DNA from 3 places in the Streptomyces sp. NPDC005803 genome. Region 1 is predicted to be linked to each of the others. Evidence: riboswitches for the same ligand, from Rfam matches in the RefSeq annotation. Region 1 holds a riboswitch; each other region holds the start of a gene.
The links. A riboswitch is a leader RNA that binds a small molecule or an ion and turns the genes downstream of it on or off. The one in region 1 is predicted to bind cyclic di-AMP.
Positions count from the first base shown of each region.

Region 1 (9,596 bases):
CTCCGAGGCAGCCGAGGCCGCGGGCGCGGAGCGCCTCCGCGGTCAGTGCCGTGGAGTTGAGTGTGCCGAGTCCGGCAGGAGCCACCACCAGGACCGGCGCTGCCAGCAGCCGTGCGGCGTCCGCCAGGGTCGCGCCCTCGTCGTCGAACCGTACGAGCAGCCCGCCCGCGCCCTCGACGAGCACCAGGTCGTGCTCGGCCGCCAGCTTCTCCGCGGCCTCGGCGACCTCGTACGGACGGACCGGTGCCATCCCGGCCCGCCGCGCGGCGGTGGCGGGCGCCAACGGCTCGGGGTAGCGGGCCAGTTCGACCGCGGTCACATGGCGGCCGGCCAGTCGCGCCACCTCGGCGGCGTCACCCGGCTCGCCCGGCTCCAGGCCCGTCTGGGCCGGCTTGAGCACCGCCACCCGGCGGCCCGCGGAGGCCGCCGCGACGGCCGCGGTCACGATCGTCTTGCCGATCTCGGTGCCCGTCCCCGTCACTACCAGAACACTCATCTCAGCCCTCCCGCGCCGCAGCGCACACGGCGCGGCAGATCCGCGCCACATCGTCGTCACCGGTGACGTACGGGGGCATCGTGTAGACGAGGTCGCGGAAGGGCCGCAGCCACACGCCCTCGCGCACGGCCGCCCGCGTCGCGGACTCCATGTCCACCTCGTGATCGAGCTGGACGACGCCGATCGCACCCAGGACCCGCACGTCCCGGACCCCGGGCAGCTCGCCGGCCGGGGCGAGGCCGTCCCGCAGACCGGCGCCGATCCGCTTGACCTCCCGCTCCCAGTCCTGGCCGAGCAGCAGGTCGATCGAGGCGCAGGCCACCGCGGAGGCGAGCGGATTACCCATGAACGTCGGGCCGTGGGCGAGCACCGGCACCTCGCCGCGCGAGATGCCCTCGGCCACGGCGGTCGTGCACAGCGTCGCCGCCATCGTCAGATAGCCGCCGGTCAGGGCCTTGCCCACGCACATCACATCGGGCGAGACCCCGGCGTGCTCGGCCGCGAACAGCTTGCCCGTCCGTCCGAAGCCGGTGGCGATCTCGTCGAACACCAGCAGCACGCCGTGCGCGTCGCACGCCTCGCGCAGCACGCCCAGGTACGCGGGGGAGTGGAAGCGCATCCCGCCGGCCCCCTGCACCACGGGCTCCACGATCACCGCGGCCAGTTCGTCGGCATGGCGCGCTATCAGGTCCCGCAGATGCGTCGCGTAGGCGGGGTCCGGCTCCGCGTCGAAGCCGTCCGGGGGCGCGTCGGCGAAGACCTGGCGGGGCAGCGCCCCCGACCAGAGCTCGTGCATGCCGCCCTCGGGATCGCACACCGACATCGGCTGCCAGGTGTCCCCGTGGTACCCGCCGCGCCAGGTCAGCAGGCGCTGCTTGGCCGGCCGTCCGGCCGAACGCCAGTACTGGAGGCACATCTTCACGGCGACCTCGACCGACACCGATCCCGAGTCGGCGAGGAAGACGTGCCGCAGCGGCTCCGGGGTGATCTCGACCAGCCGGGCGGCCAGCCGCACGGCGGGCTCGTGCGTGAGCCCGCCGAACATCACATGACTCATCCGGTCCAGCTGACCGCGTGCCGCCTCGTTCAGCACCGGGTGGTTATACCCGTGCACGGCCGACCACCACGACGACATCCCGTCGACCAACTCGTGCCGGCCGTGCGCGGGTTCGGCGAGACGCAGCCGCACACCGGACGCGGACGCCACGACCAGCGGCTCCTGCCGGCCCGGCATGGGACCGTACGGATGCCAGACGTGGGCCCGGTCCAGGGCCCGCAGACCGGCGGGGGAGAGCGGCTCAGGCATTGGGCGCGAGATCCGTCCCCGCGCCGCGACGGCGGACCGCCACCAGATCCGTGCGTGCCGTCCGGGCTTCGGCTGCCTCCCCGGGAACGGTCTCCGCCTCCGGGCCGTCGCCGCAGGGCGCGCACCCGCCGGTGTGCGAACCGCAGCCACCGCCGCCCGCGTCCGCCCGGTGGCCGGGAAGCGTCGTCGTGCCCGCGCCCTCCACCTCGAAACCGGCGTCCGCGATCATGTCGAGGTCCGCCTGTCCCGCCTGGCCCTCACTGGTCAGGTAGTCACCCAGGAAGATCGAGTTGACCAGGTGCAGGGCCAGCGGCTGCATCGTCCTCAGATGCACCTCCCGCCCGCCCGCGAGGCGTACCTCCACGTCCGGACAGACGAAGCGCACCATCGCCAGGATGCGGAGACAGCGCTGCGGCGTCAGGTTCCACTCCTTGGCGAGCGGAGTCCCCTCGAAGGGGATCAGGAAGTTGACGGGCACCGAGTCCGGGTCGAGCTCGCGCAGGGCGAAGACCACGTCGACCAGGTCCGCGTCGCTCTCTCCCATGCCCGCGATCAGCCCGGAGCAGGCGGAGAGCCCGGCGGCCTGCGCCTGGTGGACCGTCTCCACCCGGTCGGCGTAGGTGTGGGTGGTGGTGATGTCTCCGTACGTCCCCTCGGACGTGTTGAGGTTGTGGTTGTAGGCGTCGGCGCCCGCCGACCGCAGCCGGTCGGCCTGGCCGTCGGAGAGCAGACCGAGGCAGGCGCACACCTCGACGCCCTCGTTCTGCTCCTTGATCGCCTCGATGGTCTGCGACACCCGGTCGACGTCCCGGTCGGTCGGCCCCCGGCCGCTGGCCACGAGACAGACGCGCTTGGCCCCTCCCGCCACCCCCGCGGCAGCCGCCTTCGACGCCTCGTCGGGCTTCAGCCAGGTGTACTTGAGGATCTCGGCCTTGGATCCCAGGCGCTGGGAGCAGTACGAGCAGTCCTCGGGGCAGAGACCGGACTTCAGATTGACCAGATAGTTCAGCTTCACCCGCCGTCCGAACCACTGACGGCGCACCTTTCCGGCCGCGGCCACCACGTCGAGCAGTGCGTCGTCCGGGGTCGCCAGTACGGCGAGCGCTTCTTCACGGGTCGGCAGCTCGCGCCGCAGCCCCTTGTCCACCAGCGTGTTCAGGAGGTCCATGGCGACGATCCTGGCGTACGGCACCGCCCCGAGCCAAGGAGGAACCGGACAAGACCGCCCGCGAGGGGTGTGTGCATTGCCACACCATTCAGGGCCGCGCCCCCGGTTAGGGTCTGTGAGCTGCCTACAAAAGGGACCCCGACCATGTCCTTCGCCCCGTTCGACTGGATCGACGAGGAGGCGCGCCGCCGCGCGGACGACGGACTCGTCCGGACGCTGCGGCCGCGGCCCGCCGAACCGGAACTGCTGGACCTCGCGAGCAACGACTACCTCGGCCTGACCCGGCACCCGGAGGTGACCGCCGCGGCCGCCGCTGCGGCGCGGCGCTGGGGCGGCGGCGCCACCGGCTCCCGGCTGGTCACGGGTTCCACCACCCTGCACGCCGAACTCGAACGTGAACTGGCGGACTTCTGCGGGTTCGAGGCGGCTCTGGTGCTGTCCTCGGGGTACGCGGCCAACCTCGCGGCGCTCACCGCCCTGACCGGGCGGGGCTCGCTGATCGTGTCGGACGCGGGCAACCACGCCTCGATCGTCGACGGCTGCCGGCTCTCGCGGGCCGAGACCGCCGTCGTGCCGCACGCCGATCCCGCGGCCGTGCGCAAGACCCTGCACGCGCACCACGGCAGGTCGCTGGCGGTCACCGACTCGGTCTTCTCGGTCGACGGCGACGCCGCGCCCCTGGCGGAACTGGCCGACGCCTGCCGCGCGGAGGGCGCGGCCCTGCTGGTCGACGACGCGCACGGCCTGGGAGTGCTCGGGGGCGGCGGGCGCGGTGCGCTCGACGCGGCGGGCCTGGCGGGCGCCGACGGCGTCGTCGCCACGCTCACCCTCTCCAAGTCCCTGGGCAGCCAGGGCGGGGCGGTCCTCGGACCGGCGCGGGTGATCGACCACCTGGTCAACACCGCCCGTACCTTCATCTTCGACACCGGGCTCGCACCGGCCGCCGTCGGCGCCGCCCTGGGGAGCCTGCGGCTGCTGCGACGCGAACCGGCCCGCGCGGCCAGGGCCCGTGCGGTCGCCGGTGCCCTGTACGGGCAGCTGACCGCGGCCGGTCTGACCGCGGTCAGACCCGACGCGGCCGTGGTCTCGGTCCGCGCGCCCTCGGCCGAGGCCGCCGTCCGCTGGGCGGCCGACTGCCGTGACGCCGGCATGGCGGTCGGGTGCTTCCGCCCGCCGTCCGTACCGGACGGCGTCTCCCGCCTCCGGCTGACCGCACGGGCCGACCTGACGGACGAGCAGATCGCCCGGGCGGTGGCGATCATAGGGCGGACCGCTCCGGCCGGCTGACCCGCCGGGGCCGGCCGGCGGCCGGCTCAGCCGACCGAACCGCCGTTCAGGGCGGTGACGAAGGACGTCCACGCCGGGGCGGAGAACCGCAGCGGTGGCCTGGACACGTCCTTGGAGTCGCGCACGGCCAGTCGTCCACGGCCGAACAGCGCGGTCTCCACGCAGTTGTTCATTCCCGTGCTGCGGCTGCTGCGCCGCCACCGTAACGCGTGCTGTGCGAGGCAATCCGACATGACGCCCCCCTCGGGCAGTCCGGGGTCACTGACCGTCGCGGTCGATTGCGGCGATCAGGTCCAACGAGTGCTCCGGCGACAGCGCGTGTGCCTGCAGGGTGCGGAAGGCCGAGCTGTACGCCTCGAGGTCTTCTTTCCGCTCCAGGTAGAGGCTACTCGTCAAATGGTCGAGAACGACCACATCCAGATCAGAAGTGCTCGGAAAAGAGAACATAACGAAAGGTCCGGTCAGGCCCACATAGCCGCCGACCGAAAACGGCAGCACCTGCAGGTGCACATGGGGGAGTTGCGCCACCCGGCTGAGGTGGCGCAGCTGCTCCCGCATCACCCGGCGGCCGCCGACCTCCCGCCGCAGGACCGCCTCGTCCAGCACCGCGCTCAGCCTCAGCGGTGGATCGCTCCGCAGGACCCCCTGACGCGCCAACCGCACCTCCACCAGCGAGTCCAGCTGACCGGCCGGCAGCCCGTCGAGCGAGGCACGGGTCACCGCGCGGGCGTAGTCGGGGGTCTGCAACAGGCCCGGCACGACCGACGTCTCCAGCGTGCGGGCGGTGCGCGCCTGTGACTCCAGACTGATGAAGTCGCGGTACTGCGGCGGGATCAGGCCGCGGTACGCGTGCCACCACCCCGCGCCCCCGCCGCCCGCCGAACCCGCGAGCGCCTCCAGGACCTCGCGCAACTTCGGATCGTCCGTGCCGTACGCGTCGAGCAGGCGGGTCACGTCACCGGGCCGTACCGCGCTCACACCGGTTTCGATGCGGCTGACCTTCGACTGGTGCCAGCCGAGCAGGCGAGCCGCCTCCCGGCTCGTCAGTCCCGACGTATGGCGCAGACTCCGCAGCTCCTCCCCGAGCTTGCGGCGTCGCACCGCAGGGCCGTGCCGCATGTGATGCCTCCCTCCCACTCGCCGCCGAGCGGACAGTGTGGCGTCTTCAGGAGGCATCCGGGGAAGAGTTCACCGCTTCGAGCGACAGATATATGCATATCTTGGCGGATCGCCGTTACAGAGGGCAGCATCAGTGGCACTCTGGCGCGAAGCACAACCCGGACCATCGATCGCGGGGTCGCTTCCGGGTGGGAAAGGGACGGCTCGCCATGGCAGACCGGCAAGAAGCACGCGTCACTCTGCCGAGCGAACCGGTCTCGGTCTCCTCGGCCAGGAGATATGTGGCCCGGGTACTGGCCGACTGGGGACTGCCCGAGGGCACGGACACCGGGGACACCGTGCGGCTCATCGTCTCGGAACTCGCCACCAACGCCGTCCAGCACACCTTCGGACAGTCCCCCACCTTCACCGTGGACCTCCGGCTGGAGCGGGACGAGCAACTGAGCCTCGGGGTGACCGACAGCCATCCCCGCTGGCCCCAGCGGCTCCCGGCGGCGGTGCGGCAGGACAACGGGCGCGGGATGGTGATCATCCGCTCGCTGGCCAAGGAGTACGGCGGCCGGCTGACCGTCACCCCCACCCCGGACGGCGGCAAGACCGTCTGGGTCGCGCTGCCGTGGCACGCACCCGTCCAGAACTGACAGGCCCACCGCGCCCGCCGGTCACTGCGGCGCCGCGGCCCGCCCGAACCCGCTGCGCAGCAGAGCCCGCAGCGTCGCCGCCGCCGCGCTCGTGCGGTCGCCGCGGTGCACCACCGAGATCGTCCGGCGGAACGCGGCCGGCTCCAGCCGCCGGACGGACAACGGCGTCGGGGACATCGCCGCCACCATCTCCGGCACCACCGCCATCCCGATGCCCGCGCTGACGAGGGCGCACACCAGCGCATAGCCGGGCGACTCGCAGACCACCGCCGGCAGCGCCCCCGCGTCGGCGAGCGCGCTCTCCACCCCGCGGCGCGGCGGATGCGTGGGCGCGCTGCTGATCAGGGGCCGGCCCGCGAGCTCCGTCACCGGGAGCCGCCCGCTGCCGTCGGCCAGGACCTGTCCGACGGCGGTGATCAGCACCAGCTCCTCGACCAGGAGCGGCTCGGCCAGGACCCCCGGGGGCAGCGTCGTCGCGGCGGCCGGCTCATAGGCGTGGCTCAGCGCCAGGTCCACCTCGCCGGCCGCCACCGCTGCCACCCCGCCCGGCGGCTCGTACTCGGTGACGGCCAGTTCCACGTCCGGGTGTGCCCGGCGGAAGGCGCTCAGCACCGGGGGCAGCAGGTGGATGCCCGCCGTGGTGAAGGTACCGACCCGCAGCCGCCCGCCGGAGAGCCCGGCCAGGCCCGCCAGCTCGTGGCGGGCCTGATCCATCTCGTCGAGGACCCGCCGGGCGCGCCCGGCGAGCAGTTCACCCGCGGCCGTCAGCCGGGCGCCCCGGTGGTGGCGCACCAGCAGCGCCGCCCCCGCCTCCCGCTCCAGCTTGGCGAGTTGCTGGGAGAGCGCCGGGGCGGTGTACCCCAGGCGGGTGGCGGCCCGGGTGATCGAACCGGCCTCGGCGACCGCCACCAGCGCCGCGAGCCGTGTCGGATCGTACATAAAGCATTCCTTTTGGCAGGCCCAGGAGATTGCAAGTACACGCTAAAGGCTCCGGAAGGCCAGGGTGGGGTCATGGACGCACAACTGACCGCTTTCGTCGGGGTCGCCGCCGCTATGGTGGCCCTCCCCGGCGCGGACTTCACCGTCGTCGTACGCAACGCGCTCACCTCACGTGCGGCGGGGGTGGCGACCGCTCTCGGGGTGGCCGGGGGACTCCTCGTCCACACCGCGCTCGCCGTCGCCGGCCTCGCCGCCGTGCTGGTGGCCTTTCCGGTGCTGTTCCGGACGGTCCAGCTCCTCGGTGGTGCGTACGTGCTCTACCTGGGCATCTGCGCCCTCCGCGCGGCCCGGCGCGACACCTGGCGGGCACCGGACGCCGGGGCGGCCGAGGACGACGGCGGGCGGGCCACGAAGGGAACCGGCCGCGCGCTGCGCCAGGGCTTCCTGACCAATGCGCTGAACCCCAAGGCGCCCGTGCTCTTCCTCAGCCTCTTGCCGCAGTTCGTGCCCGCCGGGGCCGCGCCGCTGCCCAGGACCGCGCTGCTCGCCGCGATCGTCGTGCTGATGGCGCTGATGTGGTTCCCGGCCGTGGCGCTCCTGGTGGACCGGCTCGGGCGTTGGCTGCGCCGGCCGCGTACGGCCCGGGCGATCGAGGGCGGCAGCGGCGCGGCACTCACCGCGCTGGGACTGGTCCTGGTGACGGGCCCGCTGCTGCCCTGACGCACGGGCGTGGGCCGGGGCGGGCAAGCGGCTTCACCGGACCCGGCCGTAGTAGACGCTCTTCGTCCAGATCTTCTCCAGGCGGACCACGGCCCCGGTCTTGGGCGAGTGCCAGATCTTGCCGCTGCCCGCGTAGATGCCCACGTGGTAGATGCTGCGGCCGGAATGGAAGAAGACCAGATCGCCGCGCTGTCGCTTGGAGGACGAGATGTGGCGGGTCTTGTTGTACTGCTGCTGGGCCGTGCGCGGGAGCTTCTTGCCCGCCTTCTTGAACGAGTACAGCGTCAGCCCGGAACAGTCGAAGCGGTTGGGCCCGGTGGCGCCCCACCGGTAGGGCGAGCCCTTCTTCGACGCGGCGATGTCGAGGGCCTTCATCGAATGACTCGCGGCCTGGGCGTCGGTGACGGCGCCGGGGACGAACACGCTGCCGCCGACGGCGGCGAGAGTCAGGACCGAGGCCGTGGTGGCCCGGGCAAGCAGTGACGGGACATGAACCTGCGCAGACATGCGCAACCCTTCGTCAGCCGCCTGTGAAGGATGACCTGTCGGGTTCGGGCCGGCGAAGTCGCCCGGCCGCAGTTGCGGCTTCACCCCGAGGGACGACCGGAAATCCGGTCGGCCCGTTGTGCTCGGGTCCTCCACTCCTGCCGATCCACTCCTGTCGACCAGGCATCCGGACGGCGGCAGGACTCGGCGTCCGCCCGGACCGCCCCGCCGCGGTGGCGGGGGCTTGTCGTCCCAGGGATCTTGACTCACCGAGTGCCGGATTTCCGAGGTGAAATGGCCATATGTGACACTCGTCACGAATGAACCGTTTGGGTGGCCGGATGGTCTTCCGGGAGGCGGTCGGCCCTCGCCCGCCGGTCCCGTACCAGCGGCGGAACGGGAGATCTCGCCCAGCGACGGCCCCGGAGGCGCAAATCGAGATGTCGCTCGTGCGAAGGAGCGGCTACGCCGAACGAGCGAGAAAATTCGGTCCACACGTCGGGCGTGTCGAGGCGTGTCTCGGTCAACTGGGCGGGGCGGGCGGCACGGTGACCCGCCCGGCGCGCCGTTCGCCGTCGAGAACGCGCAACGCCCGGGTCAACGTGACTGCGTGGATCCGGGCTTCGCCCCGCTCGTGCATCAACGCGAGCGCGTCCCGCAGCGCGGCCGCGTGCGAGGCCAGCGCCTGTGCGGCGCGCAGGGCGCCGTAGGTGTCGCCGCCGTGGGCCGGATTGATCCGGCCCACCTGGTCGAGGACTTGCAGGTAGCGGTCGATGAACTCGCCCTCGGCGCGGGTCAGGGCGGGAAGGGGTGCGAACTCCGGATGCTGCACCCTGCATTCACCGCTCGGGGCGCACGGGCAGGGGCAGCCCGCGGCTTCGCACGATGTGGTCGATCAGTCCGTAGTCCTTGGCGCCCTCGGCGTCGAGGATGAGGTGGCGCTCGGTGTCGGCGCTGATCTGCTCGGCGGGACGGCCGGTGTGACGGGCCAGCATGCCGGTCAGCGTCTCGCGCATCCGGGCCAGTTCCCGCGCCTCGATCTCCAGGTCGGACGGCTGCCCCTGCACCGGCTCGGCCAGTTCGGGCTGCCGCACGACCACGCGGGCCCCCGGCAGGGCGTGTCGTCTGCCCGGCGCGCCGGCCGCCAGCAACACGGCCGCCCCGGCGCCCGCCTGGCCGAGGCAGAAGGTCTCCACCTCACAGGTGAGGAAGGCCATCGTGTCGTAGATGGCGGTCATGGCGCCGAACGAGCCGCCGGGGGAGTTGATGTACAGCGAGATGGGCCGGTCGGGAGCGTCGTGCTCCAGGTACATGAACTGCGCGACCAGGTCGTTGGCCGCGGTGTCGTCGACGGGTGTGCCGAGGAACACGACGCGTTCGGCCAGCAGCTTGGAGTACGGGTCGAGCGTGCGGGTCCCCTGGGACGTGCGCTCC
Region 1 is NZ_JBEXXO010000013.1:72,268-81,863, reverse strand. Features, by position in the region: gene bioD (dethiobiotin synthase) at 1-496, opposite strand, end outside; gene ABZ454_RS19725 (adenosylmethionine--8-amino-7-oxononanoate transaminase) at 498-1,802, opposite strand; gene bioB (biotin synthase BioB) at 1,795-2,970, opposite strand; gene ABZ454_RS19715 (8-amino-7-oxononanoate synthase) at 3,115-4,257, shown strand; gene ABZ454_RS19710 (DUF397 domain-containing protein) at 4,284-4,490, opposite strand; gene ABZ454_RS19705 (helix-turn-helix transcriptional regulator) at 4,516-5,376, opposite strand; gene ABZ454_RS19700 (ATP-binding protein) at 5,586-6,017, shown strand; gene ABZ454_RS19695 (LysR family transcriptional regulator) at 6,039-6,956, opposite strand; gene ABZ454_RS19690 (LysE family translocator) at 7,029-7,676, shown strand; gene ABZ454_RS19685 (C40 family peptidase) at 7,710-8,183, opposite strand; cyclic di-AMP (ydaO/yuaA leader) riboswitch at 8,187-8,382, opposite strand; gene ABZ454_RS19680 (hypothetical protein) at 8,686-8,994, opposite strand; gene ABZ454_RS19675 (ATP-dependent Clp protease proteolytic subunit) at 9,002-9,596, opposite strand, start outside.

Region 2 (10,616 bases), on a different contig from region 1:
TCTACCTCGGCATGCTCCTGATGTCCCTGGCCTTCGTCTACGCCGCCTGGATCGTCGGCGTCGCCCTGGTGAAGGGCGTCGACACCCCCGGATACGTCACCCTCCTCGTGGTGCTCACCGCCCTCGCCGGAGTCCAGATGGTGATGGTCGGAGTGGTTGGCGAGTACGTCGGCCGGATCTACTACGAGGTGAAGCGCCGCCCGCACTTCCTGGTGAAGGCCACCAACACCCGCACCCGCCGGCCCGCCCAGGAGCAGGAAACCCTGGAGTTCGTACGCCGATGACGGTCAAGGCACAGATGGCCCGGTTCGCCCTCGTGGGCGCGGTGAACACCGGCACGTACTACGGCTGCTACCTCGTCCTGCTGCACCGGCTGCCGTACATAGCGGCTCATGTGCTGGCCTTCGCGCTCAGCATGACCGGGTCGTTCTTCCTCAACTCCTACTTCACCTACCGCACCCGGCCCACCTGGCGGAAGTTCCTGCTCTTCCCCCTCACCAACGCGGCCAACTTCGTCATCACCACCGGCGGCGTCTACCTGCTGGTCGACCTGGCCGGATTCAGCAGCCGGTACGCCCCGCTGGTCGCGGCAGCCGCCGCCATCCCCATCACCTTCGTCGTCTCGCGCACGATCATGCTGCGACCGGACGCCCCGCCGAAACCGGTCGAGCGGGTCGGCTGAGCCGGGCGGTACGGAGCCGGGTCCCCCGTATGGCAAAGTAACCCGGTCACATGCGCTGAGCTGGGCAAAGCCCTCCCGCCGCGCATCACTGGGCGGGGCCGTCGCTCCCGCAGCGGCCCGTCACGTCCGACGCGCCGCCCCGCCCTTGCCCGAACCACTCGAAAGGTGCGTCGTGAACGCGAGAAGACATCGTGCGCTGCTGGCCGCCGTCGCAGAGATGCTGGAGCCCGGTGAGCAGGTCCAGGCGACGTCGCTGGTCAATCTCAGCCAGGTCTCCGTCAAGAAGAACATAGCGGTGGGACTCGCCGCGGCGGTCCTGAGCGGTGGAACGATCATCGCCGCGGCGACCCCGCAGCCGATGTACCTCGCGGCCAGCGGCACCCGCCTGTTCCTGTTCCAGGCCAACCCGGCGTTCGCCAAGCCGGACCGGCACGTGGCGACGTTCCGGATCCCCGAGGTCAAGCGGTCCGAGGTCAAGCACGGGCTCGTGAAGCATTCCTTCGTCCTCCTCCACGAGCCCACCGGGAGCGCGCTGCGCATCTTCTTCCCCCGGCTCGCCGCGGGCAGGGACCTGGACGCCATCGCGGCACTCATACCGACGGCGACGGCGTAGCGGCAGGAAGGGCCACGACGGGCCCCGCCCCGCACACCCCCGCCGCCCGCCGAAACCGCCCCCACACGCCGGCGCGGCCACGCCGCCGGACGCCCACATCCCCAACTCCTCCCGAATCGTTGGTCGAATCAGTGGCCCGGACCAGCTCCACTGCCTACCATCGATCACCGCAAGGCTTTGTGCACCGCCGCACAATCTCCTCGGGAGGCTCCTTTGCACCGCCGCCGTCGCACCGCGCTCATCGTCTCCGCCGCACTGCTCACCGCAGCGCCGCTCCTCACCGCCTGCGGCAGCCAGGCCCACCCCGGCGCCGCGGCCGTCGTGGGCGGGGACCGGATCACGGTGGCCACCGTGCAGGGCCAGGTGGCGGACGTACGCCAGGCACAGGACGCCTCCGAGCAGTCCGCCCAGATGACCGGCCAGTCCGGCCAGCTCGTCCGCGCCAAGCTGCACGGCCTGATCCTGGACCGGGTCCTCGACAAGGCGTCGGCGGACGCCGGGGTGACCGTCACCCGCGCCGAGATCCAGCAGATGCGGCAGTCGGCCGTCGCCCAGTACAAGGGGGAGGACGGGCTGCGCGCCGCGGTGCTCCAGGAGCGCTGGATCGCCCCGGACCAGATCGACGCCTTCCTGCGCGAGCAGGTCCAGCTGACCAAGCTCGGCCAGGCGCTCGGCGCCGACCCGACGACCCCGGCCGGCACGAAGATCCTCGGCGACGCGCTGACGAAGGCGTCCAAGGCGCTCGAGGTCGACGTCAACCCGCGCTTCGGCGCCTGGAACAACCAGCAGATCCAGCTCGGTGAGTACAAGGCCCCCTGGATCACCCAGGTCACCGAGCCGGCCCAGTCGGCCGCGGAGGCCGGGGCCTGAGGACGGTTGGGCGGCCGGGGTAGATTCGCAGGGTGAACGCTGAAGACCCCGGCCGCATCGTCCTGCTCACCGCCAGCCACCGCGTGGCCCCCGGCCTGCTGTCCTGGCCCGCCTGGCAGACGCTGCACGCCGCCGACCGGGTGCACTGCGGGGAACCGGACCAGCCTCAGCTGCCGTACCTGCGCGAAGCGGGCATCACCGTCACGCTCGGCGTGCCCGAGGCACAGGAACTCGTCGACGCGTGCGCCGGCGGCCGGACCGTCGTCGTCCTCACCGGCGGCGAAGGCAACCAGCCCCTGACGGACGGGCTCGCCCGGCTGGCCGGCTCGGGCCGGGTACGGATGCCGAACCTGGAACTCCTGCCCGGTTCGTACGACCTGCCGGGCGCCCGGCTCCTCGATCTGGTCCAGGTCATGGACCGCATCCGCGTCGAATGCCCGTGGACCTCGCAGAAGACCCACGAGGGCCTCGCCAAGTACGCCATCGAGGAGGCGTACGAACTCGTCGAGGCGATCGAGGACGGCACCCGCGAGGAACTGCGCGAGGAGCTCGGGGACGTACTGCTCCAGGTCGTCCTCCACGCGCGCATCGCCGAGGATGCCGACGAGGAGCCGTTCTCCGTGGACGATGTCGCGGCCACGCTCGTCGAGAAGCTGATCCACCGCCACCCGCACGTCTTCGGCGACGAGACCGCCGAGACGCCCGAGGACGTCCACGCGCACTGGCTGCGCACCAAGGCCATCGAGAAGCAGCGCGCATCCGTCACCGACGGCGTGCCGCTCGGCCAGCCCGGTCTGGCCCTCGCAGCGAAACTGGCGAGCCGGGTCCGTACCGCCGGCCTCGACGTAGCACTCCCCGAGAGCGGGAACGGGGGCGACGACATCGGCTACCGCCTCCTCGCCCTGGCCGTGCGCGCCCAGGAGGACGGCACCGACCCGGAGGCCGCCCTGCGCGCCGCGGGCCGCGCCTACCGGGACGCGATCAGGGCGGCGGAGGGGCTCGGCTGAGGGCGGACGGCCACAGGAGGCGCCGGAGGGCTGCGGATAACGTCGGGGGGGTGAACGACCACCCCGCCGGCCGCCCCGCCGAAGCCCCTGCCGGCTGCCCCGCCCACGCGGCACCCACCGCTCCGCCCGCGCCCGAACTCTTCACGTGGGAGTTCGCCACCGACCCGTACCCGGCCTACGCATGGCTGCGCGAGCACAGCCCCGTGCACCGCACCACGCTGCCGAGCGGGGTCGAGGCCTGGCTCGTGACCCGGTACGCGGACGCCAGGGAGGCGCTCGCCGACGCCCGGCTGTCCAAGAACCCGGCACACCACGCCGGGTCCGCGCACGCCAAGGGGAAGACGGGCATTCCGGGCGAGCGCAAGGCGGAGCTGATGACGCATCTGCTCAACATCGACCCGCCCGACCACACCCGGCTGCGCCGGCTCGTGTCCAAGGCGTTCACCCCGCGGCGCATCGCGGAGTTCGAGCCGCGGGTGCAGGAGCTGACCGACCGGCTCATCGACGGGTTCGCCGGGAAGGGGGAGGCGGACCTCATCCACGAGTTCGCCTTCCCGCTCCCCATCTACGCGATCTGCGACCTGCTCGGGGTCCCCCGCGAGGACCAGGACGACTTCCGCGACTGGGCGGGCATGATGATCCGCCACGGCGGGGGCCCGCGCGGCGGGGTGGCCCGCTCCGTGAAGAAGATGCGGGGCTACCTCCTCGAACTGATCCACCGCAAACGGGAGGACCCGGGGGACGACCTGATCTCAGGGCTGATCCGGGCGAGCGACCACGGCGAGCACCTGACGGAGAACGAGGCCGCGGCGATGGCCTTCATCCTCCTGTTCGCCGGCTTCGAGACGACCGTCAACTTGATCGGTAACGGCCTCCACACCCTGCTGGGCCACCCGGAGCAGCGCGAGCGGCTCCAGCGCTCGCTGGCCGCGGGGGAGACGGAGCTGCTGGCCACCGGCGTCGAGGAACTGCTGCGGTACGACGGGCCCGTGGAACTCGCGACCTGGCGGTATGCCACCGAGGCGCTGACCATCGGTGGGCAGGAGGTCGGCGAGGGGGATCCCGTGCTCGTGGTGCTGGCGGCCGCCGACCGGGACCCCGCGCGCTTCGACGGACCGGACACGCTGGACCTTGCGCGGCGTGACAATCAGCACCTCGGCTACGGGCACGGCATCCACTACTGCCTGGGAGCACCGCTCGCCCGGCTGGAGGGGCAGGCAGCCCTCGCCACGCTCCTCAGACGCCTTCCGGACCTGCGACTTGCGGGGGAAGCTGCCGATTTGCGCTGGCGGGGCGGGCTCATCATGCGGGGGCTGCGCACCTTGCCGGTGGAGTTCAGCCCGGGACCGGCGCTCGGTGAAGGTGACACTCTGTCAACTCTGTGACTTTCACGTGATCTCTGCTGCATCGACTTGTGACACACGTTCGAGTCCCGCTAGGTTCACCGTTCGACTCACCAGTCACTCGTCAGTCACACGGAAGGCATTCCCATGGGCTCCGCGAACGGCAGACACCGTCGCCCTCGGCAGGCACCCGCGATCATCGTCGCCGCAGGCGTGACCGGCTCGGCCATCGCCATCCCGCTGCTCGGCGCGGCGGGTGCGCACGCCGCCGACGCCTCGACCTGGGACCGGGTGGCCGAGTGCGAGAGCGGCGGCATGTGGAGCGCCGACCTCGGCAACGGTTACTACGGGGGCCTGCAGTTCTCGCAGGACCTCTGGAAGTCCTACGGCGGCGACTCGTACGCCGAGCGCGCGGACCTCGCCAGCCGCTCGCAGCAGATCGCCGTGGCGGAGAAGGTCCTGGCGGACCGGGGATCGAAGGCGTGGCCCAGTTGCGCGGTCGTCTCGGGCCTCGCCGTGGACACCGGCCTGCCGGGTGTGGACCCGGGCAGCGCTCCGTCCGCGGACCCCGCCGGGAGTGCGGACACGTCCGCGAGCGCATCCCCCGCCGACCCCTCCGAGCACGCCGCCCCGTCGGACGGCGCGACCTCGAAGACGACGAAGCCCGCGGGCGACGCGAAGGGCAAGACGGCCGAGCCGGACGCGTCCGCGTCGTCGCCGGCCACGCCGTCCGCCACGCCCTCGGGTGAGGCCTCCGGGTCCCAGGAGGACGCGGGGGCGCAGGAGAAGGCCGGCAAGCACCGGGGCGCGCCCGCCCCCGAGGAGAGCCGGTCGGCCGGTCTCGGTGGTGACCGGGACGCGGGGCGGCATGCCTCGCGGGGTGACGGTGACGCACGCGACCCTGGCGCCGCGGCTGCTGACGGTACGTACACCGTCCGGGCCGGCGACAATCTCTGGGCGATTGCTGACGCACAGAAGCTGTCCGGCGGCTGGACGGCGCTGTACGAGGCCAACAAGGCGGAGGTCGGCTCCGATCCGGACCTCATCCTGCCTGGCCAGAGCCTCGATCTCGGCGTGAAGGCCGAATGAGCGCGGTCTGATCATCAGCTGAAAACGCCCCCGAAACTGGGGTAGTTAAGAGGCCTATGTCCCACTTTTGACTCAGTGAGACATGGGTCTCTTTGCGTGAACTGGCGCATCTTGTTCCGGAGGCCCCGTCACATCCGCCCCGACCTGCGCAAACAGCGGTTATTCGGATGCGCGTAAGGGCCGTTTATCCGGTATGTCTATCTTTGGTTCTGGGGGTGGAGTGTGTTTACGGTCGGAACCGCTCGCACCGCGGGCCCCATCGACCGTCACGCCGAATCCTGCCGTCGGTCGAAGGGAACAGACGCGTAAAGCGCCGTAGGCAGGAGCGGGGGACCCAGGTAAGCGCCGGGCCCGATCGTCGGGAGACGCATCAGGACCGGCTTGGGGTGAAGTCGCACGCAAGGACGTGCGACCGGGCAACTCACTTGGCCCGAACCCGACAGCTCACCTCGTAGGCGTCGGTGAGGAGAAGTCTCGATGCTGCTCAACAGCAAGGGCAACAAGCACCGTCGCCCGTCCAAGGCCGTCCGTCTCGCCACGCTCGCCGGTGTCGCCGGTGCCGCCATCGCCGTGCCCCTGATGGGCGCGACCGGCGCCTCCGCCGCCTCCGTGGCCACGTGGGACGCCGTCGCCCAGTGCGAGTCCGGCGGCAACTGGTCCATCAACACCGGCAACGGCTACTACGGCGGTCTGCAGTTCTCGCAGTCCAGCTGGGCCGCCGCCGGCGGCACCCAGTACGCGGCCCGTGCCGACCTGGCCACCAAGGCCCAGCAGATCGCCACCGCCGAGAAGCTCCTCGACATGCAGGGACCGGGCGCCTGGTCCTGCGCCGGCGCCGGCAACCTGAGCAACGACGGTGTCGACCCCGGTGTCGGCACCGGCTCCGCCGCCAAGACCGAGACCCCCAAGAAGCAGTCGGCCCCGGTCCAGAAGGCCGAGCCGAAGAAGGCCGAGCGCGCCGAGGCCCCCTCCACCAACCGCTCGGACCGTTCGACCGCCCCCAAGGCCGAGTCGAAGACCGTCACCACCCCGACCGGCAAGAAGGTCGAGAAGGGTGATGGCGAGTACAAGGTCGTCACCGGCGACTCCCTGAGCAAGATCGCCGCCGACCACAAGGTCGAGGGCGGCTGGGAGCAGCTGTTCAAGCTGAACAAGGACATCGTCACGGACGCCGACCTCATCTACCCGGGTCAGCAGCTCCACCTGACGAAGTAGTGGCGATCTCTCCTCGCTGATCACTCCGGCCGCCCCGGCCCCGTGCGCACCCTCCCCCGTGTGCGCCGGGCCGGGGTCGGCCGGTTTCCGCGTCGCTCGTTCAACTGTTGTAGTTACCGGCCAGTAAATTTCTGGTCCTATGCCCTGCTATGCCTGCCCTTGGGTCCTTTTTCGTCCCAGGGGACGGGCGGTCGGCCGACTGAGAGGGCCCAGCCGGTTAGGCTCTTGTCGCAAGGCCAAAGCGACCCTGCACCACCAGTGTCACATTCCAGAAGGAGATGCCTCGTGCCGTCCATCGACGTCGTCGTAGCCAGGGAAATCCTCGACTCCCGCGGAAACCCCACGGTCGAGGTCGAGGTCGGCCTCGACGACGGCAGCACGGGCCGTGCTGCTGTGCCGTCCGGCGCCTCCACCGGCGCGTTCGAGGCCATTGAGCTTCGCGACGGAGACCCCAACCGCTACCACGGCAAGGGCGTCGAGAAGGCCGTCCTCGCCGTGATCGAGCAGATCGGCCCGGAGCTCGTCGGCTACGACGCGACGGAGCAGCGTCTGATCGACCAGGCGATGTTCGACCTGGACGCCACGGAGAACAAGGGCTCGCTCGGCGCCAACGCCATCCTCGGCGTCTCGCTCGCCGTGGCCCACGCCGCCTCCGAGGCCTCGGACCTGCCGCTGTTCCGCTACCTCGGTGGCCCGAACGCGCACCTGCTGCCCGTCCCGATGATGAACATCCTCAACGGTGGGTCGCACGCCGACTCCAACGTGGACATCCAGGAGTTCATGATCGCGCCGATCGGCGCGGAGTCCTTCTCCGAGGCCCTGCGCTGGGGCGCCGAGGTCTACCACACGCTGAAGAAGGTCCTGAAGACCAAGGGCCTGTCCACCGGTCTCGGTGACGAGGGCGGCTTCGCGCCGAACCTGGAGTCGAACCGCGCCGCCCTCGACCTCATCGTCGAGGCCATCAAGGAAGCCGGCTACGCCCCGGGCAAGGACATCGCGCTCGCGCTCGACGTCGCCGCCTCGGAGTTCTACAAGGACGGAAAGTACGAGTTCGAGGGCAAGTCCCGCTCGGCCGCCGAGATGACCGAGTACTACGAGGAGCTCGTCTCCGCGTACCCGCTGGTCTCCATCGAGGACCCGCTGTACGAGGACGACTGGGCCGGCTGGAAGGTCATCACCGACAAGATCGGCGCCAAGGTGCAGATCGTCGGTGACGACCTCTTCGTCACCAACCCGGAGCGTCTGGCCCGTGGCATCGAGGAGGGCTCCGCCAACGCCCTGCTCGTCAAGGTCAACCAGATCGGTTCGCTGACCGAGACCCTGGACGCCGTCGAGCTGGCCCAGCGCAACGGTTTCAAGTGCATGATGTCGCACCGCTCCGGCGAGACCGAGGACGTCACCATCGCCGACCTCGCGGTCGCCGTGAACTGCGGTCAGATCAAGACCGGCGCCCCGGCCCGCTCGGACCGTGTCGCCAAGTACAACCAGCTGCTGCGCATCGAGGAGATCCTCGACGACGCCGCGGTGTACGCGGGCCGCTCGGCGTTCCCGCGCTTCAAGGGCTGACGCGTACTCACGTACGACGAGGCCTGAGCAACCCCGGCGGGGTGAAGTGCCCCGGCCTCCGTCCGTCCCCGCACTCGGTCCCGTACCGTGTGCGGGGACGGACGTGCGTAATGGGGAGGCGGAGACATGGCCGCGAAGGACCGGGACCGGTTCTCCACCGCGACCCGGCTGCGGTTGCTCGGCGAGCAGACCGCAGCCCGCGTGTACCGGTCCCAGAACCGCCGTCAGGCCCGCCGCTCCCGGCTGACCGGCCGGGCGGCGTTCCTGGCCCTGGTCGTCTGCTCCCTGATCGTCGCCCTCGCGTACCCGATGCGGCAGTACGTATCGCAGCGCGACGAGATCGCCGACCAGGAGCGGCTGGCGCAGGAGGCGGAGGCCCGCACCGAGGAGCTGCGTGACGAGAAGGCGCGGCTCGAGGACGACGCCTACGTCAAGCGGCTGGCCCGTGAGCACCTGCACTACCTTCTTCCCGGGGAGACCGGCTACACCGTGGTCGACCCCGACGCGGTCAGGGAGCGCAACGGGAAGCAGGAGGAGACCGACCGGCCGTGGCACTCCAACCTGTGGGACGGCGTCGACAGCGCCGACGGCGGCTGAGCCCCGGCCCCTGTTCCCCTCGCTCCCCTGACGTCGTTCCTCGTACCTCCCCGTCTCCGTCTGCGGAACCGCAGTTCGAGCAGTCCGATCAGAACCCTAGGCAGGCATGGAAACGCCCCCTCCCCAGACCGAGTCCACCGCGCCCACCGACGCGGACATCGCCGCGTTCCAGCAGCAGCTGGGGCGCCCGCCGCGCGGGCTGCGCGCGATCGCGCACCGTTGTCCGTGCGGCAACCCGGACGTGGTCGAGACGCAGCCCCGGCTGGAGGACGGTACGCCGTTCCCGACGACGTACTACCTGACGTGCCCGCGTGCGGCGTCCGCGATCGGCACGCTGGAGGCGAACGGGGTCATGAAGGAGATGACCGAGCGCCTCGCCACCGATCCCGAGCTGGCCGCCGCGTACCGGGCCGCGCACGAGGACTACCTCGCGCGGCGTGACGCCATCGAGGTACTGGAGGGCTTTCCCAGCGCGGGGGGCATGCCGGACCGGGTGAAGTGCCTGCACGTGCTCGTCGGGCACTCGCTGGCCGCGGGACCGGGCGTGAACCCGCTCGGGGACGAGGCGATCGCGATGCTGCCGGAGTGGTGGCGCAAGGGGCCGTGCGTGACGCCGTGCGGCGGGCCGGGCGAGGATGGGGGCGAGGGCTGAGCGTCCTCGCCCGGGGGCTCTGCCCCCGTGCCCCCGCTCCTCGATCGCCGGAGGGGCCTGAGCGGGGCTCTGCCCCCGTACCCCTGCTCCTCAATCGCCGGAGAGTTGAAGACATGACACGCGTGGCCGCCATCGACTGCGGTACCAACTCGATCCGTCTGCTGGTCGCGGACGCCGACCCCGCCACGGGTGAGCTCGTCGAGCTCGACCGGCGGATGGAGATCGTGCGGCTGGGGCAGGACGTCGACCGGACCGGCCGGCTCGCCCCCGAGGCGCTGGAGCGGACCTTCGCCGCCTGCCGGCGGTACGCGGAGGTGATCAAGGAGCTCGGTGCCGAGAAGGTCCGCTTCGTCGCCACCTCCGCCTCCCGGGACGCGGAGAACCGGGACGATTTCGTCCGCGGGGTGCTGGACATCCTGGGCGTCGAGCCCGAGGTGATCACCGGCGATCAGGAGGCCGAGTTCTCGTTCGACGGGGCCACCAAGGAGCTCGCCGGGCGCGACGACCTCGCGAAGCCGTACCTCGTCGTGGACATCGGCGGCGGCTCCACCGAGTTCGTCGTCGGCGACGACCGGGTGCGGGCCGCCCGGTCCGTGGACATCGGCTGCGTCCGGATGACCGAGCGCCACCTCGTACGGGACGGTGTCGTCGGCGACCCGCCCGCGCCGGACGCGGTCGACGCGATCCGCTCCGATGTCGCCGCCGCGCTGGACCTGGCCGAGGAGACCGTCCCGCTCACCTCGGCGGCCACGCTCGTCGGGCTCGCCGGAACGGTCACCACGGTGGCCGCCATCGCGCTGGGGCTCGAGGAGTACGACTCCGAGGCGATCCACCACTCCCGGGTCTCCCTGGAGCAGGTCCGGGAGATCACCGCACGGCTCCTCGCCTCGACCCACGCCGAGCGTGCGGCGATCGGCGCGATGCACCCGGGGCGGGTCGATGTGATCGCCTCCGGGGCGCTCATCCTGCTGGCCGTGATGGA
Region 2 is NZ_JBEXXO010000003.1:34,414-45,029, reverse strand. Features, by position in the region: gene ABZ454_RS05580 (glycosyltransferase family 2 protein) at 1-284, shown strand, start outside; gene ABZ454_RS05575 (GtrA family protein) at 281-682, shown strand; gene ABZ454_RS05570 (hypothetical protein) at 855-1,295, shown strand; gene ABZ454_RS05565 (SurA N-terminal domain-containing protein) at 1,509-2,165, shown strand; gene ABZ454_RS05560 (nucleoside triphosphate pyrophosphohydrolase) at 2,198-3,172, shown strand; gene ABZ454_RS05555 (cytochrome P450) at 3,223-4,557, shown strand; gene ABZ454_RS05550 (transglycosylase family protein) at 4,663-5,604, shown strand; cyclic di-AMP (ydaO/yuaA leader) riboswitch at 5,906-6,077, shown strand; gene ABZ454_RS05545 (transglycosylase family protein) at 6,082-6,819, shown strand; gene eno (phosphopyruvate hydratase) at 7,105-8,385, shown strand; gene ABZ454_RS05535 (septum formation initiator family protein) at 8,512-8,982, shown strand; gene ABZ454_RS05530 (DUF501 domain-containing protein) at 9,089-9,634, shown strand; gene ABZ454_RS05525 (Ppx/GppA phosphatase family protein) at 9,748-10,616, shown strand, end outside.
Region 2: linked by a shared signal. The riboswitch ahead of ABZ454_RS05545 (transglycosylase family protein) and the one ahead of ABZ454_RS19685 (C40 family peptidase) in region 1 are both predicted to bind cyclic di-AMP.

Region 3 (10,616 bases), on a different contig from region 1:
ACGGGGGAGGGCGGGGTGGCCGGGGTGGCCGGGGCGGGGGCAGGGGCGGGGGTGAGCGGTGCGGTCATCGTCGAGGGCCCTCCAGACAGGCTGCGATGAGAGACCGGGAGCGGCTCGCGGGGCGCGGCGACATGCGCGCTCCGGGACCGGCTCGCCCGGGCAGCCCGCCGATCCGGGGGATGCAGCAGTTACCTTGCGGCAGAACACGTGTTCCTTGCAACACCTTCTCGTTTTCGCCACTTTGAGGGCTCGGGGGAGATCGCCCGAGGAGGCGGTGATGTCTCTGGGCCCCAACGGGGCTGCTGTGTCGGTTTGTTCGGGCCCGCTGACGCCGATCCCCGGCCGGTCAGCGGCGGTTGAGGGGTGGTGGACGCGGAGGGCGGGCACCGGACTGACCTGGACAGGTGCGCGGACGCGGGGCCGGTCGGCGGGCCGCTCCGGGTGCGGGTGGCGCGGGACGCGGGGCCGGTCGGCGGGCCGCTGCGGGTGCCGGTCGCGTGGGCGTGCGCGCCGGGTGGTCATGAGTGCGTCGAACATGCCGTAGAGTTGTGTTCACCGACGCGGGGTGGAGCAGCTCGGTAGCTCGCTGGGCTCATAACCCAGAGGTCGCAGGTTCAAATCCTGTCCCCGCTACTGAAGGTTCAGGCCCGGCACGCATGCAGCGTGCCGGGCCTGAGTCGTGTGTGCGCCGTCGGCCCGCCGGGTCGCCCGGCGTGAGCCGCATGCCGCGTACGTCCCCCCATTGGCCGATGACGAGTCGCCCCGCGACCCCGTTGCGGGAAGCCTGGAGGGTGGTGCGCGGTACCGTCCGCGGCCGTGGATGCACGGGGTAGGAGAACAAAAGGTGGGGAAGCGGGAGGAGCGGCGGCGGAGGCGTGCCGGGGGTGTGCGGACCCGCCGGTTCGTCCGGGCGCTGCCTGCGCTGATGATCGCCGGGGGCGTGCTGTTCGATGCCGCCAGCCCGCCCTCCTTCACGGCCGTCCCGTTGTTCGCGGCGGCTCCGCTGATCGCCGCGCCGTTCTTCTCACTGGCCAGCACGGTCCGTACCGGTGTCGCGGCGCTGCTGGCGGTCGCCGCGCTCCGGCTCTACAGCGGCACCCTCTTCCAGGTCGTGCCCTCCATCGAACTGCTCACGGTCCTCACCGTCTCCGTCCTCGCCGTCGTGATCAACGGGGTCGTGCGGCGCGGCAACGAGCAGCTGGCCTCGGCCCGCGTCATCGCGGAGACGGCCATGCGGGCGGTGCTGCCGACGCCGTCCGACCGGATCGGCGGGCTGAGCGTGGCCGCGAGGTACGAGGCGGCGCAGGCGGACGAGTTCGTCGGCGGCGACCTGTTCTCGGTGACGGACACCCCGCAGGGGGTGCGGCTGGTGGTCGGGGACGTGCGCGGCAAGGGGCTGGACGCCGTGGAGGCGGTCGCGGTGATCATCGGTGCCTTCCGGGAGGTGGCCGAGGACGAGGAGACGCTGGAGGGGGTGGCGGGGCGGCTGGAGCGTGCGCTGGCGCGGGAGTCGAGCCGGCGCGGCGGCCTCGACGCGGTCGAGGGCTTCATCACCGCCGTGCTCGTGGAGATCCCGCCGGGTGCGGACCGGGTGCGGATCGTCAACCGCGGTCACCCCGAGCCGCTGCTGCTGCACACGGACGGGGCACTGGAGGTGCTCGGCCCGTCGGTGCCCGCGCTCCCGCTGGGGATGGACCTGGGGGTGTGGCCGGACCGGGCGGACGAGTGGGACCTGCCGGCCGGCGCGACGCTCCTCCTTTATACGGACGGCCTCTCCGAAGCCCGTAACGCCGAAGGCGTCTTCTACGACCCCGCCGAGCGGCTGCGGGGGCGGATCTTCCCGGGGCCCGAGGAGCTGCTGTCCGCGCTGACCGACGACGTGCGGCTGCACACGGGCGGCGAGTCGACGGACGACATGGCGCTGCTCGCGGTCGCGCGGCCCGCCGAGGGCCAGCCCGTCCGGCGCAGGACCGTGAAGATCGTGGGCTTGGGCGGCGGCGGCCCGGCCTGAGCCCCGCGGTGACCGGCGGGGTGGGAGCGGTTGTCCACGATGCCACCGTCCGTGACCGAAGGACACCGCTCCGCATAACATTTGACACAACGTCAGAAAACGGGTGACGCCTGAGGGGCGATCAACTCGTCCGATTCCACCCGGTTGTGTCCCGTAAAGTCCAGGCCAAAGACGTGAACGATCAGTGGGAACAGCTTGGATTCGGACCCTGGTGTCTATTAACGTTCGATAACGCAGCGCGGTTGTCCCAGCCGCCGTCAGTGGCGGCACCGTGCGCGAGCGCCGAATTCCGCAAGGGAACCGGGGAACCACCTACATGGGGTGAATCGGGCAACTCTGTCCTGTGACGAGGCAGAGGTACCCGTAGGAGACCTTCCTGCTCCGAACCCGTCAGCTAACCCGGTAGGCGAGAAGGAAGGAAAGGAGTGCGCCCCCGTGGCGTCCAACAAGCCTGCCCCCGAAGCTCCCTCACGGTTCGGGTCCGAGTACGGCGATGACTTCGCGACCCGGCCCGCCACCGCTCTCACGGAGTGCGGGGCCGACTACGCGACCGACTACGGGACCGATCGGGGCAGCGACTTCGGAAACGACTTCCGCGCCGATGCGGCCGGGCCCGACCGGACCTGGGAGGAATGGAATCCCACCGAGGAGTCCGTCCGCCCCGTCCGCGGCAAGCACCGCGTCGCCAAGCAGCGCAATGGTCTGGCCCGCAGCTCCACCGTCCTCGGCGTCGGCGTCATCGCGGCCGTCGGTGCGGGTGGCATGGCCACCGCCCAGAGCAAGCCGCCGGTCTCCATCTCTCTTCCCGATTCCATCGCGGACAATCTCCCCGACGCCAAGTCCCTTCCGGGCGTCGGCGCACTCTTCTCGAGCGGGTCCGAGGCGGACGAGGCCGCGACCGCTTCCGCCCCGCTGACGAGCGCCGGCATCACCACCGCCGAGGCCGAGCAGGGCACCACCGACGCGGGTGAGGCGCTGCGCGCCCGCATCCTCCAGCAGGCCGAGCAGCAGCAGGACGCCGCCGACGCCGAGGTCAAGGCGGCCGCCGAGAAGGCCGCTGCGGAGAAGGCCGCCGCCGAGGCGAAGAAGCAGCAGGACGCCGCCGAGGCGAAGATCGCCGCGGAGAAGAAGAAGGCCGCGGAAGAGGCGAAGAAGAAGGCGGAGGCCCTGCGCCTCGCCAAGCTCGCCGCCAGCTACGCCATTCCCACCTCCTCGTACACGATCACCTCGACCTTCGGTGAGGCCGGATCGATGTGGTCCTCCGGCTTCCACACGGGCCTCGACTTCGCCGCGCCTACCGGTACCCCGATCAAGGCCGTCCACACCGGCACGGTCAAGTCGGCCGGATACTCCGGCTCTTACGGCTACCGCACGGTCCTGGAGCTGGAGGACGGCACGGAGGTGTGGTTCTGCCACCAGTCCTCGATCGACGTCAGCGTCGGCCAGAAGGTCACGACGGGTGACACCATCGGACGCGTCGGCGCGACCGGCAACGTGACCGGTCCGCACCTCCACCTGGAGGTCCACACCGCGGACGGCACCGGCGTCGACCCGATGACCTGGCTGCGCGCCCGGGGCCTGACGGTCTGAGACCGCCCCGCACGCCGCTTCGTTCTCCGGCCCACGCAACCCCGGCAGCCCTGACGCTCACCCCCGACGTCAGGGCTGCCGGTCCGGCCGCCGATCCGTCGCCCAGACGCCCTGGCTCCTCGTCTGCCCATCTGCCCGTCTGCCTGCCCGAAGGACCGGCAGGGCACGGTCCACGGTCGACGAGATCGGCCGACGTCGTGGTCGCGGAATCAGGTGTACAAGGCATGGAATAGCGGAACCGGCGGAATCGGTTGTTCCCTTTATGACTTCTCTCCGAAAGCTCGGCTCCTCCGGCCTCCAGGTCTTCCCGCTCGCGCTCGGGGGCAACGTCTTCGGCTGGACCGCCGACGAGGCGCAGTCCTTCGCCGTCCTCGACGCGTACGCGGCGGCAGGCGGCAACTTCGTCGACACCGCCGACTCCTACTCGCACTGGGTCCCCGGCAACGAGGGCGGCGAGTCGGAGACGCTCATCGGCAAGTGGCTCGCCGCACGCGGCAACCGGTCCGACATCGTCGTGGCCACCAAGGTCGGCGCCCACCCCGCGCACAAGGGGCTCTCCGCCACCACCGTCAAGGCCGCCGCCGAGGAGTCGCTGCGCCGGCTCGGTACCGACCACATCGATCTCTACTACACGCACTTCGACGACGAGACGGTCCCGGTCGAGGAGATCATCACCGCCCTCGACCAGCTGGTGAAGGACGGAAAGGTCCGCGAGATCGCCGCGTCCAACATCAGCCCGCAGCGGCTGCGCGCCTCGCTGGACTTCTCCGAGCGCGAGGGTCTCGCCCGGTACGTGGCCCTGCAGCCGCACTACAACCTCGTCTCCCGTGACACGTACGAGGGTGAGCTCCAGGACACCGCCGCCGAAGCCGGGCTCGCGGCCGTCCCCTACTTCGCCCTCGCCTCCGGGTTCCTCACCGGCAAGTACCGTCCGGGTACGGCCGTGGACAGTGCCCGCGCGGGCAGTGCGGGCACGCACCTGGAGTCGGAGCGGGGGCGGAAGGTGCTCGCCGCGCTCGACAAGGTGGCGCGGGAGCGGGATGCGGAGATCGCGACCGTGGCGCTGGCGTGGCTGGCCGCCCGGCCGACCGTCGCCGCACCGATCGCCTCGGCCCGTACGGTCGAGCAGCTTCCCGCGCTGGTCGCCGTCGCCGGTCTGCAGCTCACGGACCAGGAGCTGGCCGAGCTCACCGAGGCCTCCGCCTGACCCTCCGCCGCCCTTACCGCGGTGGGTCGGTGTGCGGCAGGTGGGGCCGGTCGTACGCGGAGTCGTACGGCGTGGGGCTGTACGGCCCGGGGTGGTGCGGAGCCGGGTTGTACGGCGGTGCGCTGTAGGGCTGCCCGGCGTACGGGTTCCCGGGGTGCGGGTAGGGGGCGTGGCCGCCGTGGGGCCGGTACGTCCCGTGGGCCTGGTCCTGGTACGGCCGGCGCATCGCGGGCACGTACCGGGGGCGCAGACGGCCCGTGGCGTGCGCCGCGTACGCCAGGGCGGGGCCGGCGGTCTCCCTGCGCTGCCACAGGTGGTGCAGCAACTCCCGCTCGCGTTCGGCGAAGTCCGGGCCCGCCGTGCCGCGGCGGGCCTGGCGGCGCAGAAAGGCCAGCGAGGTCGCGAACGACTCGTACTCGGCGACCGTACGGGCCGCCGCCCTGCCCCGGGTCCGCACTTCTTTCAGCGATGTGGCGGGTATGCGGGCGTGAGCGGGGTGGAAGGCATGCGCCGGGCGGGAGGCGTGGTCCTGGGGCCTGCCGTACGGGGCGCCGGCCGCCGCCGCCCCCGCGCGTTGGCGCGCGACGTCCCTGGCCATGCCCCGGGCCCGCATCGAAGACAGGGCGGCGGGTTCGGCGGGGGACAGCCAGCCGGCCTCGGCGTACACCGGAAGCTCGACGCCGAGGGTGCGCAGTTCGCGCAGACGGGCCCAGATCGCCAGCCAGGTCACCAGCCCGAAGGCCGGGACCATGAAGGCCCCGTACACGACGTAGAAGCCGTACGGGCCGAACGAGGACGACCCGTTCCACAGGGCGTGCATGCCCATGGCGAGGAGCAGGCCCAGGAGCGGAGACGCGATGCGCCGGACCCGCTGACGGCGCGCACTGCTCGCGGCGATCCCGAAGCCGATGCCGGTCAGCACCGTGAAGAGCGGATGGGCGAACGGCGACATCACCGCGCGCACGAAGAACGTCGCCGCGGTCACGGCGGCGAAACCCGACCCCGTCTGCTGGTCCTCGCCGAAGGCGTTGCCCAGGTAGAGGATGTTCTCGGTGAAGGCGAAACCCGTCGCGGTGAAGCCCGCGACGACCACACCGTCGACGATCCCGTCGAAGTCCCGTCGCCGGAACAGGAAGAGCAGGAAGACGGCCGCCGCCTTGGCGCTCTCCTCCACGACCGGCGCGATGACCGTCGCACCGAGGGTGTCCGCGCCGCCCGGGTCGGCCGTGGCGGTGGCGATCCACCGCGTCGCGAAGGAATTCGCGAGGATCGCGACCAGGGCGGCCGCACAGGCGCCCCAGGCGAAGGCGAACAGCATGCTGCGCCACGGGCCCGGTTCGACCCGGTCCAGCCAGCGGAACGCCGTCATCAGCACCGGGACGGGCAGGACGGCCAGGCCCAGACCGACGAGGAACCCCTGGGTCCCCGTCTGGTCGCGGACCAGCGCGAGGATCACCAGGCCGCAGAGCGCCAGCACGGTGAAGACGGCGACGACGCGGAACGTCCTGCTCCGCCACAGCATGCCGACACGGCGCGGGTGATAGCGCCACTGGCTCCGGTCCGGCACGGCAGCCAGGACCTCGCCGACGAGGTGCTCCTCGAGCACCGGGACGGCCGGCTGCGACTGCCGCTGCTGCTGGACAGACCCGTCGGACATTCCACGACCCTAACGAGCGGGACTGACAACGGCCATGGCGCGTGGGCGGCGCCCGCCCGGACCGGTGCGGGCCGCCCGCCGGCCGGCCGGTGCGGGCCCGTGCCCGGTCAGCCGGGGGAGCGGGCGCCGACCTGTGTGCGGGCCGTGGGACGCCCGCTCAGTGGCGGGCGAAGAGCAGGTCATGGACCACGTGGCCCTTGTCCAGACCCTGCCCCTCGAACCGGGTCAGCGGCCGGAACGCGGGGCGTGGTGCGTAGCCGCCGTCCGCCGCCGTGTTCTCGAAGCGGGGGTGCGCGGTCAGCACCTCCAGCATCTGCTCGGCGTACGGCTCCCAGTCGGTCGCGCAGTGCAGGACCGCTCCGGGCTTCAGCCGCCGCGCCGCCAGGTCGAGGAACTCCGGCTGGATCAGCCGGCGCTTGTGGTGGCGCGACTTGGGCCAGGGGTCGGGGAAGTACACCCGCAGCCCGTCCAGCGCGTCCGGCTCCAGCATCTCGCGCAGCAGGATGATCGCGTCACCGTTGGCGACCCGGATGTTGGACATGCCGTTCCGGTCCGCGAGACCGAGCAGATTGCCCTGCCCGGGGGTGTGCACGTCGACGGCGAGGATGCCGGTGCCCGGGTCGTCGGCGGCCATCTGCGCGGTGGCTTCGCCCATGCCGAAGCCGATCTCCAGGACCACCGGGAGCCCGTCGAACAGCTCGGGCAGATCGAGGACGCGCAGCCCGTCGATGTCCAGGCCCCACTTCGGCCAGAGCCGCTCCAGGGCGTCCTGCTGGCCCGGCGTGACCCGGCTGCGGCGCGGCTGGAAGCTGCGGATCCGGCGCTCGTGGTGCGAACCGGCCGGATCGGCCGCGGGACCGCCGGGGAAGCGGGGCTCCTGGCGCAGCCTGCGGGCGCGGTCCAGGGCCGCGGCGCGCAGCTCGGCCGGGATTCCGGCGGTCGCGGGCACGGCGGCGTCGGTGCCGGGCGCGGCGGCGTCCGTCCCGGTGGAGGGCGGATCGGTGGGGCGCGTCGTCCCGGAGGGGGGCGTGCTGTCCGTCTCGGCAGCGGCGTCGCCGGGCGTCGCGGGGGAGGGGTTCAAGGGCTCAGACACAATGCCCTGATTCTACGGCGGGCGGCTTCCACCCCGTCCCCTGTGCCCGGAGCAGCGCCCTGCGTGCCACCTCCCGCCCGATGGGCAGCGAGGCGGTGGCCGCGGGCGACGGGGCGTTCAGCACGTGCACGGTGTGCGGGGCCTCACGGAACAGGAAGTCGTCCACGAGCGTGCCGTCCCGCAGCACGGCCTGGGCCCTGACCCCCGCCGGGGCCGGGCGCAGGTCGTCCTCCGTCACCGCGGGCAGGAGGCGCCGCACGGCCGTGGTGAACGCCCGCTTCGACAGCGAGCGGTGCACCTCGCCCGCCCCGTACCTCCAGTGCCTGCGGGCGATCTGCCAGGAACCCGGCCAGCTCACCGTGGACAGCAGTTCGCGGGGGCGTACGACCGGCCAGCCGTATCCCTCGCGTGCCAGTGCCGGTACCGCGTTCGGCCCGACGTGCACGCCGCCGTCGTGGCCGCGGGTCAGGTGGACGCCGAGGAACGGGAACGCCGGATCGGGCACCGGATAGACCAGGCCGCGCACCAGCTCGGGCCGGGCCAGCTCGTAGTACTCCCCCCGGAAGGGCACGATGCGCATCCCCGGGTCGTCGCCCGCCAGGCGGGCCACCCGGTCGCAGTGCAGCCCCGCGCAGTTGACCAGCACCCGGGCCCGCACCACCAGGCCGTCCGCCGTCCGCACCGCCACGCCCCACGGCCGCCGGTCGATCGCGGTGACCTCGGCGCCGTACCTGATCAGGCCGCCGCCGCCCCGGACCTCGGTGGCGAAGCGCTCGGCGACCGCGCCGAAGTCGCACACCCCCGTGGTGCCCACCCGGATCGCGGCGAGGCCCCGGACCTGTGGCTCGTACTCGGCGATCTGGGCCGGTCCCAGCTCGCGCACCGGCAGCCCGTGCTCCCGGCCGCGCTGCACCAGGGCGTGCAGCCGGGGCAGCTCGGAGCGGTCGGTCGCGACGATCAGCTTGCCGGTCACCGCGTGCGCGATGCCGTGCTCCCGGCAGAATTCGGTCATCTCGGCCGCGCCGCGCAACGCGTACCGCGCCTTCAGCGAGCCCGGGGGGTAGTAGATGCCGCTGTGGATCACCCCGCTGTTGCGCCCGGTCTGGTGGCGCGCGGGGCCCCACTCCTTCTCCAGCACCGTCACCCGCGTGCCCGGTGCGGTCCGTGTGATCGCGTACGCGGTCGACAGGCCGACGATCCCGCCGCCGATCACCAGCACATCGCAGTCGTACGCCGCGTGCGTCATCATCACGCCACCTCCCACCCCGATAGTGCACTGACCCACTGACAACGCACTCAAACCCCTGCGGGCACAGCGTGGCGCATATCGCGTCGGCCCGGCCGGGGCGCGGGCCCGGCTAGGCGGGGGCGACCAGCAGCGGGCGGGCGCGCTCCCGCAGCTCGGCGACGCGCGGCTCGTCCCCGTAGGGCTCCAGCCGGTGCAGCAGATCGCGCACGTACTCGGTGGTCCGGGCGGACGAGATACGGCCCGCCACCTCCACGGCCCGGGTGCCCGCCGCGCAGGCCGCGTCCAGGTTCCCCGACTCCAGCTCGGCGACCGCCGAGACGACGAGCCGCAGACCGTGCGAGCGGACGAACTCCTCGGTGGGTCGGGAGAGCGCCTGCTCGGTGAAGCGGCGCACCTGCCGCGGTGCCTTCAGGTCGAGGTGGCACTCCGCGGCGTCGGCCGCGAACCGGTCGTACGAGTAGAAGCCCAGCCACGACGGGTCCGCGTCGCCGTCCCGGGAGCGCTCCAGCCACCCCTCGGCGGCCTTCAGCGCGGCTCCGGCGGCCGGCGCGTCGTTCGCCTTCGCGTGGGCCCGCGCCTCCACCAGGCGGAAGAAGCTCATGGTGCGTGCCGTCGCGAGGCCACGGTTGCGTTCGACCGCCGCCTGCGCGAGGTCGACGCCCTCGTCGGCGAAGCCGCGGTAGGTGGCCTGGAGCGACATGGACGCGAGGACGTAGCCACCGAGCGGTACGTCGGCCGCGGCCCGTGCCAGGCGCAGCGCCTGGATGTAGTAGCGCTGGGCCGCTTCCTGCTGGCCCGTGTCGAAGGCCATCCACCCCGCGAGCCTGGTCAGTTCGGCCGCCGCGCCGAAGAGCGCCCGGCCGACCTCGTCGCTGTACGACCCCAGCAGCAGCGGCGCCGCGTCGACCCGTAAGCACTCCGGGACCATGGACGAACGCCAGTCCCCGCCGCCGTACTTGGAGTCCCAGCGGCGCGCGTCCTGGGCGGCCTCCCGCAGTTTGGACACATCGCTGTGGCCCACCCGCAGCGGCGAGACGTCGTGCGCGGAGTCCGGGCCGGGCTGTACGGGGATCGAGAGGCCCTGTCCGGGCGACGTCGGCGGCAGCAGCGAGGTGCCGGGCGCGTGGCGGCCGGCCGCCGTTGCCGCCGACTGTCCGGAGGCGTCCCGCACCGGTGCGGAGCCCGGCCCGCTCTGCTGCCCGTGGGCGGCGGGCGGAAGTGACGTGCCGGGCGCACCCGATGCCGCCTGCGCCCCCGATGCGCCCCGTGCGCCCTGCTGGGGCCGAGGCGCCGTCACGGCCGCCGTCGAGGCCCGTTCCACCGACGGGTCGGCGGGGGATATCAGCCAGCGGGACGCGGGGGTCGCGTACGCGCTCACCGAGAACGAACCGGCCAGCGACTGCCAGATCCCGCCGCTGCCCGCCCGCCGCCCGGCCAGATCCAGCCGGTACAGCTCGGTCGCCGAGCGGACGGCCTCCCCCACATCGCGGGGGAACGCCAGCCCGACCTCCGGCGCCGGATCGGCGTCGGCCAGCCCGATCTCGTGCAGCGGCACCGGGCGGCCGAGCTTGGCGCCGATCGCCGCGGCGATGAGATGGGGCGCGGCGCCCTGGGGCACCATGCCTTTGGAGACCCACCGGGCCACCGACGTCTTGTCGTACCGAAGTGTCAGTCCGCGCTGCGCCCCGAGGTCGTTGACCCGCCGGGCGAGCCCGGCGTTGCTGATTCCCGCGAGGGCGAGAACGGTTCCGAGCTTGTCGTTCGGTCCGCGTTGCTCCCTGGACATGCGCCACCCCTCGACACACAGAC
Region 3 is NZ_JBEXXO010000029.1:74,206-84,821, forward strand. Features, by position in the region: gene ABZ454_RS32085 (hypothetical protein) at 1-68, opposite strand, end outside; tRNA gene ABZ454_RS32090 (tRNA-Met) at 560-633, shown strand; gene ABZ454_RS32095 (PP2C family protein-serine/threonine phosphatase) at 845-2,011, shown strand; cyclic di-AMP (ydaO/yuaA leader) riboswitch at 2,282-2,435, shown strand; gene ABZ454_RS32100 (M23 family metallopeptidase) at 2,447-3,601, shown strand; gene ABZ454_RS32105 (aldo/keto reductase) at 3,864-4,808, shown strand; gene ABZ454_RS32110 (PrsW family glutamic-type intramembrane protease) at 4,822-6,465, opposite strand; gene trmB (tRNA (guanosine(46)-N7)-methyltransferase TrmB) at 6,623-7,561, opposite strand; gene lhgO (L-2-hydroxyglutarate oxidase) at 7,551-8,807, opposite strand; gene ABZ454_RS32125 (sporulation protein) at 8,917-10,593, opposite strand.
Region 3: linked by a shared signal. The riboswitch ahead of ABZ454_RS32100 (M23 family metallopeptidase) and the one ahead of ABZ454_RS19685 (C40 family peptidase) in region 1 are both predicted to bind cyclic di-AMP.